One region of the Halomonas sp. GT genome, then DNA from elsewhere that is predicted to be linked to it. Evidence: predicted binding sites of a transcription regulator. Region 1 holds the regulator's gene; the other holds the start of a gene.
The links. The regulator PhoB, encoded in region 1, activates phosphate uptake and scavenging genes when phosphate is short. The targets are predictions, from matches to a motif close to TGTCATANNNNTGTCANA.
Positions count from the first base shown of each region.

Region 1 (8,271 bases):
CTTTATGATGGAAGACTCGCGTTCGATTAGCTCCGTACTTAGCATTATGTGGGTGCTACGAGCCCTGGAACGCGTCGGTGATCATGCAAACAACCTGGCTGAGTACGTCGTCTACTTGGTCAAAGGGTTAGATATCCGCCATAGCGATCCCGACACTATCGACCCACAGGTACTTAAAAAATCTTGACCTAGCAGGCGTTTCCTCCTGCAATACGCCCAGATATTCCATCTGGGCGTTTTTTATAAGGAGCAAACATGTTGGATGCGATGACAGCGCTGAGCCGAGGCACTCGCCTGGTATACCAGAAAGGCCTACGGCGCTATATTTTCCTACCCATCTTGGTCAATATAATCGTTTATGCCAGCATGCTCAGCTTCGTGGTCAACCGCTTTTCTGGCTGGCTAGACAGTGCTATGACAATGGTGCCAAGCTGGCTAGAGTGGCTCTCATGGCTAATCTGGCCACTTTTTTTTATCAGTCTACTGCTGGTGATCTTTTTTACCTTCACCCTGGTCACCCACTTAATCGCCGCACCTTTCTATGGTTTTTTAGCAGCGAAGGTAGAACGTCAAGCGACAGGGCGTGAACCCTTAGATGACCGCGGGCTCGCTAAAACCGCCGTCGATGCCTTGGGGCGCGAGCTAGTCAAACTCGGCTATATTCTGCCACGCATGGTCATACTGTTTATCATTAGCTGGATACCCGGTCTAAACCTGATAGCCCCCATTTTGTGGATGCTTTTTTCCGCGTGGATCATGGCAATCACTTATTTAGATTATCCCATGGATAACAATAAGATTACGTTTCGCGATATGCGTACACGATTATCGCAGCGGTGGTGGCCAAGCCTCACCTACGGCGGGTTGATTATGCTAGTGACTTGGATCCCCCTCGCTAACTTGTTCTTAATTCCCGGTGCAGTAGCAGGCGCCGTATTAATGTGGGACGACCACTACCGCGGTACACGCGACATTACGCCTCATCGCTGAAGGCTTAATCGCTATAACGCTGACACAACCTATTTGTTACATTAAGTTTGTTTGGCTTCACTATTATTCTCAAGATTAAGCATAAGCCTTGTTAAGAAAATAAGGCTCCTACAAGGAATACGACCATGCTGACCCGCGCACTCTGGTTGACGGCTCTCCTCACTGGCTCAATCTCTTTCGCGTCGGCTCACGACGTTCAAACCGACCAGTTAAGGATTGCTCATCCTTTTGCCACGCCGACACCTCCCGGTGTGGTAAACGGTGCCGCTTATCTAGATATTACGGCTCATGCAGAATCCGTCACACTGGTCAGTGCGCAGACACCTGTGAGCGAAAGTGTTGAGCTACATGATATGCAGATGGAAGGCGATATGATGAAAATGCGCCACGTCAATGCTATCGAAATCGCTAAAGACGAAACGCTGACAATGCGCCCGGGTGGCGGTTATCACTTAATGCTAATGGGCTTACACCAGCCACTGGAAGAAGGTGACCGGTTTCCAATCACACTCGAATTTGCCCAGCAAGACGATATTGAAATAGAAGTTTGGGTTCAAAGTGCCCAAGAAGGAAGCAACGCGGCTGATCGCCATCATCAGCATTAATAGGGTTAATCGATAATATTCTTAATCGAAAAAGCCCTGCCAAAGCGGGGCTAATTTACTCAATAACCTTGTTTGTCACACACTTTTAACCACAGCCTTCTTTACCAGCGTGTACTGCTACCTTCTTCACGGTTTAGTTCTTCAGCGCGATAACCTGCTCTATTGTTAGCTTTAGAGTCATCATCGGTTGTGCTGGAACGGCTTGAGGGAGTGTATATCAGAGTATTGTCATTGTCGTTAATCAGATCCTTAGCTGAATAGGTCGCAGGGCCCGATGTGTTACGAGATTGAGGCTGAATAATTTCTTGGTTATCAGCACGCTCTTGGTTCAACTCAATGGAAGATTGCGCAAAAGCCATTGGGCTTGCGACAAGGCCCAGCGAGAGGCCCAAAACTGAAGTATTTTTAAAAAATGTTTTCAACAACATAAATAAAAGCTCCTTGCTACATGGAGCAACCGACAATGTAATGATACAAGGTACCTTTTTTGCCAGTCGCTGAACGTGTCATCTGAATAATTGCATTTCTAATACCAATAAACAGTGGGCAACGTGACAATGATTATACTATATACAAAAAATTAGACCCCACCGAAGTGGGGTCTTGAGCACTCTTAATATCGCGATACGTAACACTAGCTTCCTATCCGTTTGAGGGACTCCAACCTTGGAATTAACCCTAACTAGCGTGTTGACCGTCGAAAGATTCAGTCCTTGAATCTAGGAGCATCCATGCGATTTGACATCCTTGCCTCTGAATAGCTCATCCATAAGCGTAAGAGTTTTAATACCTTTTGAAAAGATATGTAACCAAAGTTAATGTTACATGCCGCTATTTTCTTCAGGCAACTCATCAGTGCTGTCATAGCCAGCATCTGAATCGCCATGATTCGTTGAGCTTGGCTCCATGTCGCTGGCGTTATCGCCTTCGTCATGGGTCAAATCTTGGCTGTCATAATCACTCGAACCTGTTGTGCTTTCAGGCTGAGAATCGACAGGCTGTTCATCTGGGGAAATATTGTTTGCTGGATCCGCTGGCTCTTGAGCAAATACCGCAGGGCTAGCAACCAGACCAAACGCTACACTTAAAATACCAGCTTTCTTGAGTAATTCCTTGGACATCATATTCCATCTCCTCGATCGCTGTTCAATACTGCTAAATGGTAAGAAAGACTGCCTTTCGGCTTACCAGTTCCTGTGGTTTTCTCTCTTACCTAAAATAATGCAGACGCCATGCCAAAAAATAAAAAATAATAAAAAAACGTTAATAAACATTAATTTATATTTTTTTAAAAAATAAATAAGACGCTTAGAATCTTTCAATTTAGGCAGGAAAAGTGGCTACAAATGGCACATGAGCATTATTTGACCATACTTATATGACACCGTGACACACTTATACAATATCTATATCTAGACAGCATTACGCGGTATGGACTCGCTTTCGACAACGCGTGATGCCGGAAAAACACAGCGAAAGAGAGCCCCTTCGCCAGGGTGGGATTCAATTTGTAGCAGTGCATCATGTCTCAGCAACACATGTTTCACAATCGCTAGACCAAGGCCCGTTCCACCGGTAGCCGTACTGCGACCTTTATCAACACGATAAAAACGCTCGGTTAAACGCGGAATGTGGACAGGGTCTATTCCTTCGCCGTCGTCGTCGACCTCAATACAAGCACTGCCCTCCGGCATGGACTTCCAGCGAAGCGTTATCTGACTACCCTCCGGGGTATAACGCACGGCATTAAAGACAAGATTAGAAATAGCACTATGCAGTTCTTGCTCGCTGCCAATGAGCCGCGCATCACTTTCAAGCACGACTTGGACATTGTGCTGTTGATTAGAGAGCGCTAGCGCATCGCGTCGAATACTGTCGAGCATTGGCCCTAACACCAGCGCATGATGATCCTCGCCTCCTTGGTCAATTTCTAATCGAGAGAGCAGTAGCAGATCATTGACTAAGTTTTGCATACGCTTCGTCTGCTCTTCCATCTGAGCGATACCTCGCCCTAAACGTGGTGGAAGTTGCTCTTTCAAGTCGCCGTAAGTTTCTAAATAACCCGTCAGTACTGTTAGCGGTGTGCGCAGCTCATGGGAAACATTGGCGACAAAATCACGACGCATCTGCTCTAGGCGATGCAAACGGGTAATGTCTCGCGCCATTACCAAGCGTTCATCATCACCATAGAGTGTAATTTGATATTGCAGGATACGACGTTCATCGATGGGCGACGTTAACGTTAGCGGCTCACCGTATTTACGTGCGTTAAAGTAGCTGATAAATCGAGGATCACGAAGCAGGTTGGTAATATGCTGGCCACGGTCGTGGGCCGTTTGTAACCCCAGCATTTCGGTCGCGGCACTATTCCACCATTCTAAGTCACCATGCCGATCTAGCATGACAACACTGTCACGCATTGCTTCGGATGATTCCTGAATACGCGCAAGGGTGGCACGCAATCGATTCTGGGTAATCCGTTGACTCTTTTGATAGCGATACAAGCGATCAAAAAGTTCGCCCCACATACCGCTTGCAGCAGGGGGTTCATCATGAGGGTGGAGCGTTAACCACTTAAAGAGTGCGCGCAGTTGGCGCAGTTGATAAACCAAGCAAACGGCAAGGCCTGCAGCAAACCCAAGCCCTGACATACCTAGCAACCATCCGAGACAAGCCCCCAGGGCAGCTAACCATGCAATCCGCCATAATTCTCGGCTCCACAAGCGCACCGTTACACCCGCGCGGAAAAACGGTACCCAGTGCCTCTCACCGTTTGAATGAGACTCTGGTGAGCTTCCCCTAAGGCCTTACGTAGACGTCGGATATGAACATCTACTGTCCGCTCCTCAACATATACGTTACCGCCCCACACTTGATCGAGCAATTGGCTACGCGTATAGGCACGTTCTTGGTGCGTCATGAAAAATTGCAGCAAACGATATTCAGTAGGCCCCATTTCCAATGCCTTGCCGTAAGCACTTACACGGTGACTCACGGGATCTAATAGCAAACCATTAATCTCGATAGGATCTTCGACGCCACGAGGGGTGGTACGTCGCAATACCGCTTTTAAGCGCGCTACCAGTTCACGGGGAGAGAAAGGCTTGGTGATATAGTCATCCGCTCCAGCCTCAAGCCCCTGAATTTTATTATCTTCTTCGCCTTTAGCGGTTAACATAATGATAGGCACTTCGGCAGTAGCTTCTTCGCGCTTTAAGCGCCTTGCAAGCTCAATACCGCTGGTACCTGGCATCATCCAGTCCAGCAAAAGTAGATCTGGCTGGTGGTCAACCATCATCGCGTGGGCATCCTGGGCGTTATCCGCTTCAAGCACGCGATAGTCAGCCATTTCCAGCGCCACTGCGATCATCTCGCGGATAGGCGCTTCATCATCGACAATCAAAACGGTCTTGGCGGTCATTCCAGGGCCTCACGGTGTTCAATGAAAGGTAAATCAAAGACATGTCAGTGACGATAACACCATGACTAGATGACAATTCTATGACATAGAGGATATTTAGCCAGTTATTGGCCACCAACTTAGTGCAATACCTGCAAAAATTAACAAACCAGACCAGTGATTATTAAGAAATGCCTGGAAGCAGCGGCCACGCTCACGACCAATCAGTAACCGTTGTTGGTGGACAAACGTGGCGGCCATAGCGGCTAGCCCAAGCCAGAAAAATCCCCCTAAACCAACACGCCACCCTACCCAGGCAAGCAGTCCCAGTGTTGCCACTTGTAGCACACCAATTATCAGACGGTCAGCGCTACCAAACAGCACCGCGGTAGATTTAATACCAATTTTAAGATCATCATCGCGGTCGACCATGGCGTATTGGGTATCGTAGGCAACGGTCCACAACACATTCGCGCTAAACAATAACCATGCTTCAAACGGGACATGACCCAATACCGCACCGAATGCCATGGGGATCGCCCAAGAGAACGCAGCCCCCAACACCACCTGAGGGAAATGGGTGTAGCGCTTCATAAAGGGGTAAATGAACGCTAATACAACACCGCCTATCGACAACAGCACCGTAAACCAGTTGGTCAATAGCACTAAAATGAAAGCAATAGCTACCAGCGCTATAAACAGCAGCTGTGCCTCGGTTTCACTGATACGCCCAGTGGCTAGCGGACGCTGCTTAGTGCGCTTTACATGGCCATCGAAATGGCGGTCAGCGTAATCATTGACCACACAGCCCGCGGCGCGCATAACGTACACACCAGCAATAAAGATCAGTAGAACATTCCGGCCAGGCACGCCTTCTGCCGCTATCCACAGCGCCCATAAGGTGGGCCACATCAATAGCCAAGTACCAATTGGGCGATCCAATCGCATTAAATGTAAAAAATCAGCCACTCGAGCCCATCCCGTTGGCCTCAACAGAGAACGGTCCATGCTTACCTCTCAAAAAGAAAACGCTGACGATAGCCTAGCGCGAAGGCAGGCCAAGATCATCTGCCATGGCGGATAAAAAATATTCCTGTACCAATAGCGATAACCCACTGTGTTGAAACACTGAGCGCCGTCCCCATACGCTGTCTGAAAGAGAAGCGCACTGTTCAGCGACAAAGCGTGGCTGATGGCGGGTGGCGTAGAGTGGCCCGCGCACCAAGTCAGGCTGTTGAAACAACCAGCTACCTAGTGAGCGCTCGCCAAGTCCATCTAACCCCTTCCCTTGTAATTGATTAAGTGGCGCTACCGAGCGTGCTACCACCCAGGGCTTATCGTCCAAACACAACGCTACTTCCCTCAGCCATGCATAGCAGCGTGGCTTAATACCCAACGCTAGCGCTTCATCTCGTAGAGGTAGGCCAATCGTTTGTCGCAACAATTGCACCCGAAACGTGCTGACGCCACCTGCAACGATTAGCCGCGTCGTTAAGGAATCCGTCGATGCCACCCACTGCCACCACGAAGCGCTCATTGCAGGACGAGCCGCAGCAACAGGAAGCCAGTGAGGAAATAGCCGATAAGGAAGTAGAGAAGCTTGCCGAACAGTAGGGGCGATCACCAGGGTCTCCAAGGCGGTCAATACACAGAAAGCTAGTGTAACATGGTGACCTCACAGGCTTTTGTTCCGCCGACTTTTGGTGATTGCATGCCCGCACAAGAAATACCGCTATTTTCCCATTCATCACTGATTATTATTGGCACCGGTATGGCGGGGATTGGTCTTGCCCGCGCCCTACGCCGACAAGGCGATACACGTGCCATTACCCTCATCAGCGCCGATAGTGGCGATGATTACAGTAAACCGCTGCTTTCTACAGGCTTTGCGAAACGCTTAACGCCAGATCAGCTCGCCCAACGCGACGCCCACAGCGTCGCAGAAGAACTTAACGCTGAGTTAATTACCCACACCCAAGTCGTACACTTGCATGTGGATAACCAGCGCATAGAACTCTGTAACGGCCAGCAACTCCACTATGACGATCTAGTGCTAGCCACTGGGGCGGCTCCCTATACGCCGTTCAGCCTGCCCGAAAATGTCGCCAAACGATGTTTCACGGTGAACGACTTAGACGAGTATCGCCAGTTTTATGCCGCATTAGGAGCAGCGTCTACTAAGCGTGTCGCGATTATCGGTGCCGGACTGGTGGGCTGCGAGTTCGCCAATGACCTTCATGCTGGCGGCCATCGAGTCACCCTCATTGCGCCAGAAAGCACACCACTGCAACGCCTGCTCCCCGAGCCGCTAGGCCGGGCGCTGGCTAATGCGTTCCAAGAAGCAGGCATCCAACTTGCGTTAGGGCATAACCTGCAAACACTGGCTCTTGACGCAGATAACGCCCTCTCACTTCGCCTTGAGAATGGCGACCATTATGCTGCCGACATCGCGCTACTCGCCACCGGCTTAGTCCCGCGCATTCAACTTGCTGAAGCAGCAGGTTTGGCGGTCACCCAGCGCGGTATCGTTGTTGATCGCCAATTACGCACCTCTCAACCGAACATATTTGCGTTGGGGGATGTGGCTTGCGTTGAGGGAGTTAACGCTATGTACGTGCAGCCCTTACAGGCGAGCGTAAAAGCGCTGGCGTCGACACTTGCCGGAAAGCCAACCGGAGTCAGCTTTGGCGCGTGGCCCGTCATTGTGAAAACGCCGTTACTACCCGTGGTTGCCTACCCACCGATCACCACACCAGCACAGTGGAGAATTGAGGGAGAAGGCGGTGAAATGACAGCGATTGCTGAAAATAAAGACGGTCGTTTGATTGGATTTGCGTTGACAGGCAGCTGCGTGAGAAGGAAAGTGGAGCTTTCCAGAGTAGCACCTGCACTGCTAGGCTGATTCTCGCCGCTTTAACGGCTAGGCTAAAAAGCCACCAGCTGGGCAGTGCCTCTAACAACACTGATGAGCTTACGCTTGATTTTCACATAGGGAGATACCTTTATGCGCAAACCTGAACTCGCCGCCGCAATTGCTGAAAACGCTGATCTATCCAAAGACAAAGCAGGTCAAGTCCTGAACGTTATTTTGGACGAAATCACTAACAGCGTTGCCAAAGGCGAAGATGTCGCTCTCATTGGTTTTGGAACGTTTACCGTGCGCCAGCGTGCCGCACGTACCGGCAAAAACCCACAAACTGGCGCGCCTTTACAGATTCCCGCCAGCAAAAACGTTGCGTTCAAGCCCGGCAAAGCGCTTAAGGACGCCGTTTCCTA
Region 1 is NZ_CP020562.1:4,026,009-4,034,279, forward strand. It holds gene phoU (phosphate signaling complex protein PhoU) at 1-187, shown strand, start outside; gene cysZ (sulfate transporter CysZ) at 256-990, shown strand; gene B6A39_RS18225 (copper chaperone PCu(A)C) at 1,116-1,595, shown strand; gene B6A39_RS18230 (hypothetical protein) at 1,697-2,023, opposite strand; gene B6A39_RS18235 (hypothetical protein) at 2,417-2,719, opposite strand; gene phoR (phosphate regulon sensor histidine kinase PhoR) at 3,008-4,324, opposite strand; gene phoB (phosphate regulon transcriptional regulator PhoB) at 4,327-5,016, opposite strand; gene ubiA (4-hydroxybenzoate octaprenyltransferase) at 5,113-6,003, opposite strand; gene B6A39_RS18255 (chorismate--pyruvate lyase family protein) at 6,038-6,619, opposite strand; gene B6A39_RS18260 (NAD(P)/FAD-dependent oxidoreductase) at 6,707-7,897, shown strand; gene B6A39_RS18265 (HU family DNA-binding protein) at 8,000-8,271, shown strand, end outside.

Region 2 (8,271 bases), 420 kb from region 1:
CACTTGTTTCCAGCCCGCTTCACTCAGTGGGTGGTCAGTGCTACCACGTAACATACGCCCGCCTACTGGCTCACCATGGCGCATAATATCGATGGTCGTGATGTCTGCATTTGGAAAGCGCATGGTTTCTATTCCTCGACAGGCTGACTAGATGATCGCGTGGCGCACACGGGCAGAGACCCACTCGGACACCAGCACCGTGGCAAAAATCATCACAAAGATGACGCTAACCTGATTCCAGGCGAGGCTGTTAATCGAGGCATTAAGCTGCAAGCCAATACCACCAGCGCCCACTAGGCCCAGCACGGTAGATTCACGAATATTAATGTCCCAGCGATACACGCTAATACCCGCAAAGGCAGGCATTACTTGAGGCAACACAGCGTAGTTCATCACCTGTAGGCGGCTGGCACCAGTGGCACTAATCGCTTCAACGGGGGTTGGATGAATCTCTTCAATGGCTTCATAAAGCAGCTTGCCCACAAAGCCAATGGAACGCAGCGCAATGGCGATAATGCCTGCCAAGACGCCAGGACCAAGAATAGTGACTAGCAGCATGGCCCAAATCAACGAGTTGATAGAGCGAGACGAAACAATAATAGTGAGCGCCAAACTGCGTATCAGTGGGTGCGGCGTGGTGTTGCGTGCCGCTAAAAACGCCACGGGAAATGCCATAACAATGCCCAGCGCCGTCCCTATCGTGGCAATGTTCAAGGTATCCCACATGGGCTTCCACAACACGCTGGCATACTCCCAACGCGGCGGCAGCATACGGCTAATTAAATCGCTGCCCTGGCGGCCAGCATCTTCAACAAACACCCACATGGTGTTGTCAGAAATCACTTTCCAACACAGTAGAAACAGGCTGATGCCTAGAAGCCAGGCAGCAAACTGCAGCCACTGGGCAGGGGTAGTGCGCCGCTGCCACAGCGGCGCCCCTTGGGGAGATGTTGAAACAGGCATAACGTTTCCTTTTATGACAAGTGGTGCGCCGTTACTGTGTCCAGCGGCGAACGTAGCTGGAGGCATACTCACTCATCAGTACAATAGCGATGATAATCAGCAGGATGGCAGCAGAGGTGCCGTACTCGTAGCGGCTCAACGAGGTGTTCAGGGTGGCGCCGATACCGCCAGCGCCGACAATGCCAATCACTGACGATTCGCGGAAATTGATATCCAATCGGTACATCGAGAGACCAATTAAGCGCGGCATCACCTGGGGTTGAATGGCGTGGTTCATGGTTTGCCACCAGCTCGCCCCGGTGGCACGTACGGCCTCTACCTGTCGCCAGTCGAGATCTTCAATATCCTCTGCCAGCAGCTTGGCCATAAATCCAATGGTGGCAAACGCCAGGGTCAACATGCCCGCAAACGGCCCAAAGCCGAACATCACCACAAATAGAATCGCGATGATAATTTCCTGGAAGGTGCGCGAGACAGCAATAATCGCCCGGCATACGGCGTAAATTGGCAATGGCGAGATATTGCGCGCCGCCCCCAGCCCCACCGGTATGGCCAACAACACACCAATGACGGTGGAAGTAAGCGTCATTGTCAGGCTTTCCATTAGTCCCGTGATAATGTCGCTTTGTCGGCTAACGAAGTCCGGCTGCAGAAACGCACCAAGAAAATTGAGTGCGCGTCCGGCCCCTTCCGCCACACGTGCCCAGTTAACCTCCACAGAGGCAAGCGCAAGTACCAGGTAAACCATCGCGCCTAGTACCAGTCCCCAACGCAAACGCGGGTCATCAATCAATGGTAAGCGCCGCCAGTGCCCTTCACGCGCAGCCTGTTGGCGCGCCAGCGAATTGTTACTGCTCATCGCGCGCCCTCACTCGCTAGGCTTGCTAAGCGAGGCAGCTCGCGACCGGCGCGAGGCATATGCGCTTCGCTCTCTTTCACTTTCGTTTTTTCTTCAGTTTCATCATCATCCGCGGGTTCTGGGGTGGTATCCCAATCCTCTTCACCATAGATGGTGGTGAGGATCTCGCTGGTAAGCTCGCTAGGCTGCCCGTCAAAGACGATTTCCCCAGCCCGCAACCCTACGATACGGTCAGCAAACTGCTTCGCCAGCGCGACATCGTGAATATTGATAATCGCGGCCAACTCTCGCTCGGCGCATAATTCGCGAATCAGACGCATGATCTGCCGCGATGTTTTCGGGTCGAGACTGGCGGTGGGTTCATCAACCAAAAGTAGTTTGGGGCTTTGTAACAGCGCACGGGCAATACCAACCCGCTGGCGCTGGCCACCGGAAAGCGCATCGGCACGCTTATCAATGGCGTGGGGTAAGCCAACCCGTTCCAGCAAGCGAAAGGCTTCGGCCACGGCTTCTGGTGGGTAGCGGCGTAAGAAGCTACGCCAGAACCCTACATAACCTAGCTGGCCAGACAGCACGTTCTCCATCACGGTTAATCGATCAACAAGTGCATACTCCTGAAAAATCATTCCCATGGAGCGGCGCGCGTGGCGCAGACGATTGCCCGAAAGTTTGGTCAGCTCTACATCTTCTAGGCGAATGCTGCCTTGTGTGGGTTCTACCAAGCGGTTTACGCAACGAATCAACGTACTTTTACCTGCACCGGATGGCCCAATCAGCGCCATCACTTGGCCCTTAGGTAGCGTCAGTTGTATATCGGTTAACGCACGATCCCCAGTAGGGTAACGTTTGCCAACGCCGGTAAGAGTCAACATGAGAGTGCCTCATTTACGAGAAGTCAGGGACATAGCAATACGGCCAGAAAGTTGCCTTCCTGGCCGATAGGATTTCAAAACTGCCAGCGTATTAATCGCAGTCGTAGGTCACACCATTGGCATCGGCGATGGTGCGAATGACCGACCAGTTTTCCTGGTAGGTAATCGGGATAAACTGCGCTTCGCCGGAATTAGTAAACTCGGCTTCAAGAGCGGTGCCTTCCCAGTCATAACTGAAGAAGGCATCTTGAATTTTCTCGGCCAGTTCAGGGTTCAAGTTATTGGCCAGCCCATAGGCGGTGGTGGGAAACGTTTCTGAGGTGTAGATAATCTCGTAATCACCTTCGTTAACAACGCCACGAGAAATCATCCGCGTACCAACAGAGTTAGCAATGGCGGCAGCTTCGTAGTCTTTGTTTACCACCCCTAAAATGGAGTTGTCGTGGGAACCGGAGAACGCGGTTTCGAAATCCTCACCAGCCTCTAGACCATACTCAGAACGCAGTAGCGCAGAAGGCGCGCGGAAACCAGAGTTAGACGTTTCAGAGGTGAATGCCAGTTGTCTATCTGCCAAATCTTCAACCGATTCAATGCCGCTGCCGGGATAAGTAATGATCTCCATCTCATAACCAAAGCTGCCATCGTCAGCGGCCATCATGGCAAAGGGGCGGAAACCACCACAGTTAACGGCAACCGGGACGCCGCCCGTATTAAAGCCAGCCACATGCAGGCGACCTGCACGCAGTGCTTCCTGCTGAGCCGCGTTGGACTGAACTGGGAAGAACTGCACCCGCTTGCCGGTGGCATCGCTTAGGTGTTCGAGAAAATCAGCCCAAACATCAGCGTATACGGCGGGATCTTCAACCGGCGTGTAGGCAAACACCAACGTGTCCGGGTCAACCCACTGAGACTCGTCACTGGGCACATCCGCTACCATGTCACCGTCATTATCAACATAGCGCGATGAGAGGTCAGCGGAGGCGCTAACGGCTGCCAGTGAAAACGCACTCACCACAGCAGCGCTAATCAACGTACGAGTAAACGATTGAGACAGACAGAGGGGTTGCATACATCACCTAAGCGGGTTGTTTAATAATGCCGCTATGGTGATGCCCAACCATGACAGCGAAGGGACACTAAAATGACAAGACAGTGACCTCTCAATGACAGCCCTGTGATTGAAGACTCAATAATTGAAAATTCAGCGTCGCCTATTTCCCGCTGGGGCCACACAGCATCCTCGGCGCTCGACGAACAAACTGTTACCCGCTATTTTTTTTGCTTGGCGCTTTAACTCGGAAAGTTGGGCGGCAATATCTAGCGCCTTGCATCTGGCGGTATCGGTAACAGGCTTAACGGCAATAGAAACGCTCACAAAGGGAATAAAAGCCACCGCTCCCTGGCGGTTTTCTATATGGATCCCCCCCTGCTGACGGTCTGCATCTTCATAAAAACCGGGCGCCAGCACTTCAAAAGAGTGCAATATTTGCTGGCAGACGCCCTCCCATTGCTCTAAGGGAAGCAGCATCATAAAGTCATCGCCACCAATATGACCGATAAACCCGCCAGCACTTTCTACCTGCGCCTGAAGCAACCGTGACAGAGAAATAATCACGTGGTCTCCGCGTGCATAGCCATAGGCATCGTTAAATGCTTTGAAATTATCTAAGTCGACGTAGGCGGCCGCGAATCCTTCGCGCTGATCGAGATAAGCGACCAGCGTTTCGTTGATTAGAATATTACCCGGCAAACCGGTAAGCGGGTTGGCATGGCGAGCTTGGCGTACCTGGATGGCGGTAATCTCTCGTAATAGGTCAACAATATTGCCCATCCCCAGATAGTGGCCGTGACTATCTACAATCACGAAATCTTCCTGTTCGATATCGCGGCTATCGGTTAGTTGCTGGCTCAGCGCCTCCAGAGACAAATCTGCCTCGGCCACTAACATTTTAGGATCTGCAATCTCCAGCACGCGACGCTTAGCATACAGCGCATGGCTGTAGGGGTTGGTAAACAGAGTTAAAAACGCATTGCGGCGCACCACAGCGATAGGCACGCCTTCATCTACCACCGCAACACAGCGTAGGCTTGTCATGTCACGAAAACGTTCGGCAAGTTCTGGCACAGAGCACGCCGGAGTCACGGTACTTATTGAACGCAAAATAGAGTGGGCGGTGCGCCCCGCCGGGCTTTTTAGCTGTGTCGTGGCAGGCAACAGCATATGTAGCTGCAAGGGCGGATGAAGGCTTGGTCGTGCAAAATAAAACCCCTGTAACAACGCCAGCCCGCGGTCTAATTCCCACAAACAAAGGTGCTCGGCGGCGGTCTCAACTCCCTCAGCAATCAGCTGGCAGTCTAAGCTGCGCGCCACATCGAGAATCGAGCGTAAAAACTCACGCTTAGCTGGCTCTTGATCAATGCCAGAAATAAAGTGACGGTCGAGCTTGACGAAATCAGGACGGAGTTCAGACCAATGCCGCAAGCTGGAGTGGCCAGCCCCTAAGTCATCTAAGGCTACTTGAAAGCCCATGTCTCGATAGTGGGCCACTGCTTGGCGCATTAGGTCGTAGTCGTGAATAGGCACATGCTCAGTGAGTTCAATCACCACCCGCTCGGCGGGCAGGCCGCTTTCTTGGATGAAACTCAACGTTAAGCCTTCACGAAAGTCTCGCTCAACAATCGTCAGCGGCATCACGTTCAGAAACAGCAATCCGGGCAGTTCAAGTTCTGCAAAGCGCTGAATCGCTAGTCGTCGACACAGTAAATCAAGATCGACTAACAACCCGGCCTGAGTGGCTACCTCAAACAGGCGTAATGGCGAGTGCAGTGGCGATGTTTTAGGACCACGAATAAGGGCTTCATAGCCATAAATAGCCTGCTGATTGGCATCCACAATAGGCTGAAACAGCACATGGAGCTCTTCTGTTGCGATAATCCGGTTCAACCACTGCGCTTCTTGTGCGGTCATATACCTGCTGCCCTATCAAGCGTCGCCTGTTCCTTTGATGCTTATAGCTCCATCTGATTTTTAAAATTCCATCAGGAAAGCATTCGGGCAGCAATCGTGCGACATTTCCATGTCGTTTGTATGACAAGGCAATTAGCAGCAGCCGACTAAGAACGAGAGAGTTCGGGGGGCGGAAACACGACATCGCCGCCATCGACATCTAGCTGGCGAATATCTGTCGGGTGGCCCTGCTCATCCAGGCTTACCAGCCCAATCCCACTGGCATTCCATAGACGCTCTCCGGCGCTGGCCCGGTCCGGGTCGCGGGGGTGAATGCTCAGCTTGCGGCGCTTGGTGAACCAGTTGAGCGGTGATAATGGCGCATAGAGCCAACGGTTCAAGCGGTCAAAGGTATTCAGCAGCTGTTTGGGGAACGTATTTTTGATCCCACTGGAGGTAATTTGCCAAAGGTGTGGTGCCTGCTTTTGCCGACGTACAACAATGTCGTAGGCAAATGAATAGTGGACGTCGCCAGATAAAATCACGTAGTTACCTGGCGTTTTTGAGTGCCGCCAAATATGCAGTAGCACATTGGCAGCCCCGCGATGTGCCATCCAATTTTCAGCGTCCACCACTAACGGCTTGCCCGCCAGGGTAAACAGCTTTTGAATGATCTCTATCAGCTTGACCCCGAACATCGGGGCTGGGGAGACGATAACGGCGCTTTTAGCACCCAATAGCGCCTGCTGCATTTCCATCAGCGCTTCCCAGTCCATTAAGCCTGAAGGACGGTTAGGGTTCCGCTCGCTGCGCCAACGGCGGGTGCGCGTATCCAGCACGATTAGGGCAGGCGTGCCAGGCACCTGGTACTCCCAGCCCTGAAAGCGCAGTAATCGCTCTATGAAATTATCCTGGGCGCTCGCGTTAAGCGGGCCATCCCCTTCAAAGAGTATCGAGGCTTGAAGCAACAGCGGATTAAGCTTATCCGGTGCATTGCCCCATCCTTGACACAATAAATAAGCCACTAACGCATTGCCGATAATACGCTTTGAAAACGGATGACCGTAGGCACAGCGCTCCCAGTCTGCGGTCAAGTTCCAGTCGTCGGTGACATCGTGATCATCAAAGATCATCAGGCTGGGAACGTGGGCCATTAGCCGTGCGCACTGGGGCAGCCCAGCAACAAAGTCATCAATCACCGCCTGCTCTTGCTGGTAGACATCAGTTTCTTTGTCACCCAGCTCTGGCGGTTCAACGGCAATGAGTTGCCAGGGCGTTGGGGACCATACCAAGCAGTACATGGCGAGCATTTCTGCCAGTGTCACTAAGTGATTTTGCGCATTTGCAGAGGTAAATACGGGCTTTTTAACGCCGCCAAAGAAACGCTCACGCAGCGCAGCGTTGCTGGTCACGTCCGGTAGCAACGCTTCACGGTGATAATAGCTTTCGGGGGCGACGTAAAGCGCTTGGCTGTCATTTACCGTGGCGCCTTCCAACCGCTCATCTACTAACCCCAAACGCTCAATCAGTGCGTGTACGGCGCGCAGCATCGGGCCGGCAACGTCATCAATATAGACTTGATCTCCGGTCATCAGCAGCCAGGCTGGCCACTCTTCCGGGGTTGATTGGCGTTCGGCTAACCATGTATCTGCTCGTACCAAACCATCGGCGCTGTTGTGATGAGGTTTCCGGCACGAGCCGTGCATCAACCGGTGATGCCGAGAGGCCAGCACAAAACCTGGGTACGTCTCACCCTCATGACATAACCAGGGCGCCCAATCCGGCAGGCGTTGCCATTCTCCCTGCGTACCCTGCACCTGCAGATCGTAGGCAATTCGTTCATCGGTGGGCAGCGCGGTCGGCAAGCCCAGGTCAATAAAATGGATATAGGCGTGTTGGCCAATCGCCACACATTGATGCGACTTATCCAGTGGATGCGTCTGGACTTCCATTTGCTCAGGGTGAAGCACCAGTTGCATTGTTAGCGGCCGGGTCGCGACTAGCCACAGAACTAGGCGCGAAGGCGAAAGGCGGCGCAGCAGAGGCCCCACCAGTACGTCCGGCAATGTCTTGGCGATTTGCGTCATGTCACCGTCTCTTGGTTAGGTCATGCATTGTGACTATCCAGCAACCACAGGCAGCTCAACAATCACTTCTAATCCACCCGCCTGGGCACGCTGCAGGTGCATATGGCCCTGATAAAGCGCGACAAGATCCGTCACGATGGCTAAACCAAGCCCACTCCCAGAACGCTGTTCATCTAGACGCTTTCCTCGCTGCACGGCGGCTTGGCACTCCTGTGCAGACATACCTGGGCCATCATCGCTCACTCGCAGCAACAGCCGTTGGCCATCGGCTTGCAAGCTAATGTTTACTTCGGCTGTCGCCCAGCGAAGTGCGTTATCCAACAGGTTGCCGACGATTTCTTGAAGATCCTGCCCATCCATATGGACGCGCGCTCGGCTGTCTACGTTTTGCTGGAGGCTAATATGACGACGCTGCGCCAAACGCGTAAGCCCAGCAATCAGCGCCGCCAGTGTATCCTGCACGGCAATGGGGGCGAAGCGAGCACCTTCGCCAGCAGCAGACGCCCGCGCTAAGTGGTGGCGCACCGCGTTGTCGATGCGCGA
Region 2 is NZ_CP020562.1:289,369-297,639, reverse strand. It holds gene B6A39_RS01455 (histidine phosphatase family protein) at 1-123, opposite strand, end outside; gene phnE (phosphonate ABC transporter, permease protein PhnE) at 148-963, opposite strand; gene phnE (phosphonate ABC transporter, permease protein PhnE) at 995-1,822, opposite strand; gene phnC (phosphonate ABC transporter ATP-binding protein) at 1,819-2,694, opposite strand; gene phnD (phosphate/phosphite/phosphonate ABC transporter substrate-binding protein) at 2,786-3,763, opposite strand; gene B6A39_RS01430 (bifunctional diguanylate cyclase/phosphodiesterase) at 3,896-5,662, opposite strand; gene B6A39_RS01425 (alkaline phosphatase D family protein) at 5,809-7,728, opposite strand; gene B6A39_RS01420 (sensor histidine kinase) at 7,762-8,271, opposite strand, start outside.
Region 2: a site for PhoB is predicted at 3,824-3,841, ahead of phnD (phosphate/phosphite/phosphonate ABC transporter substrate-binding protein). Genes of this name have one in related genera too.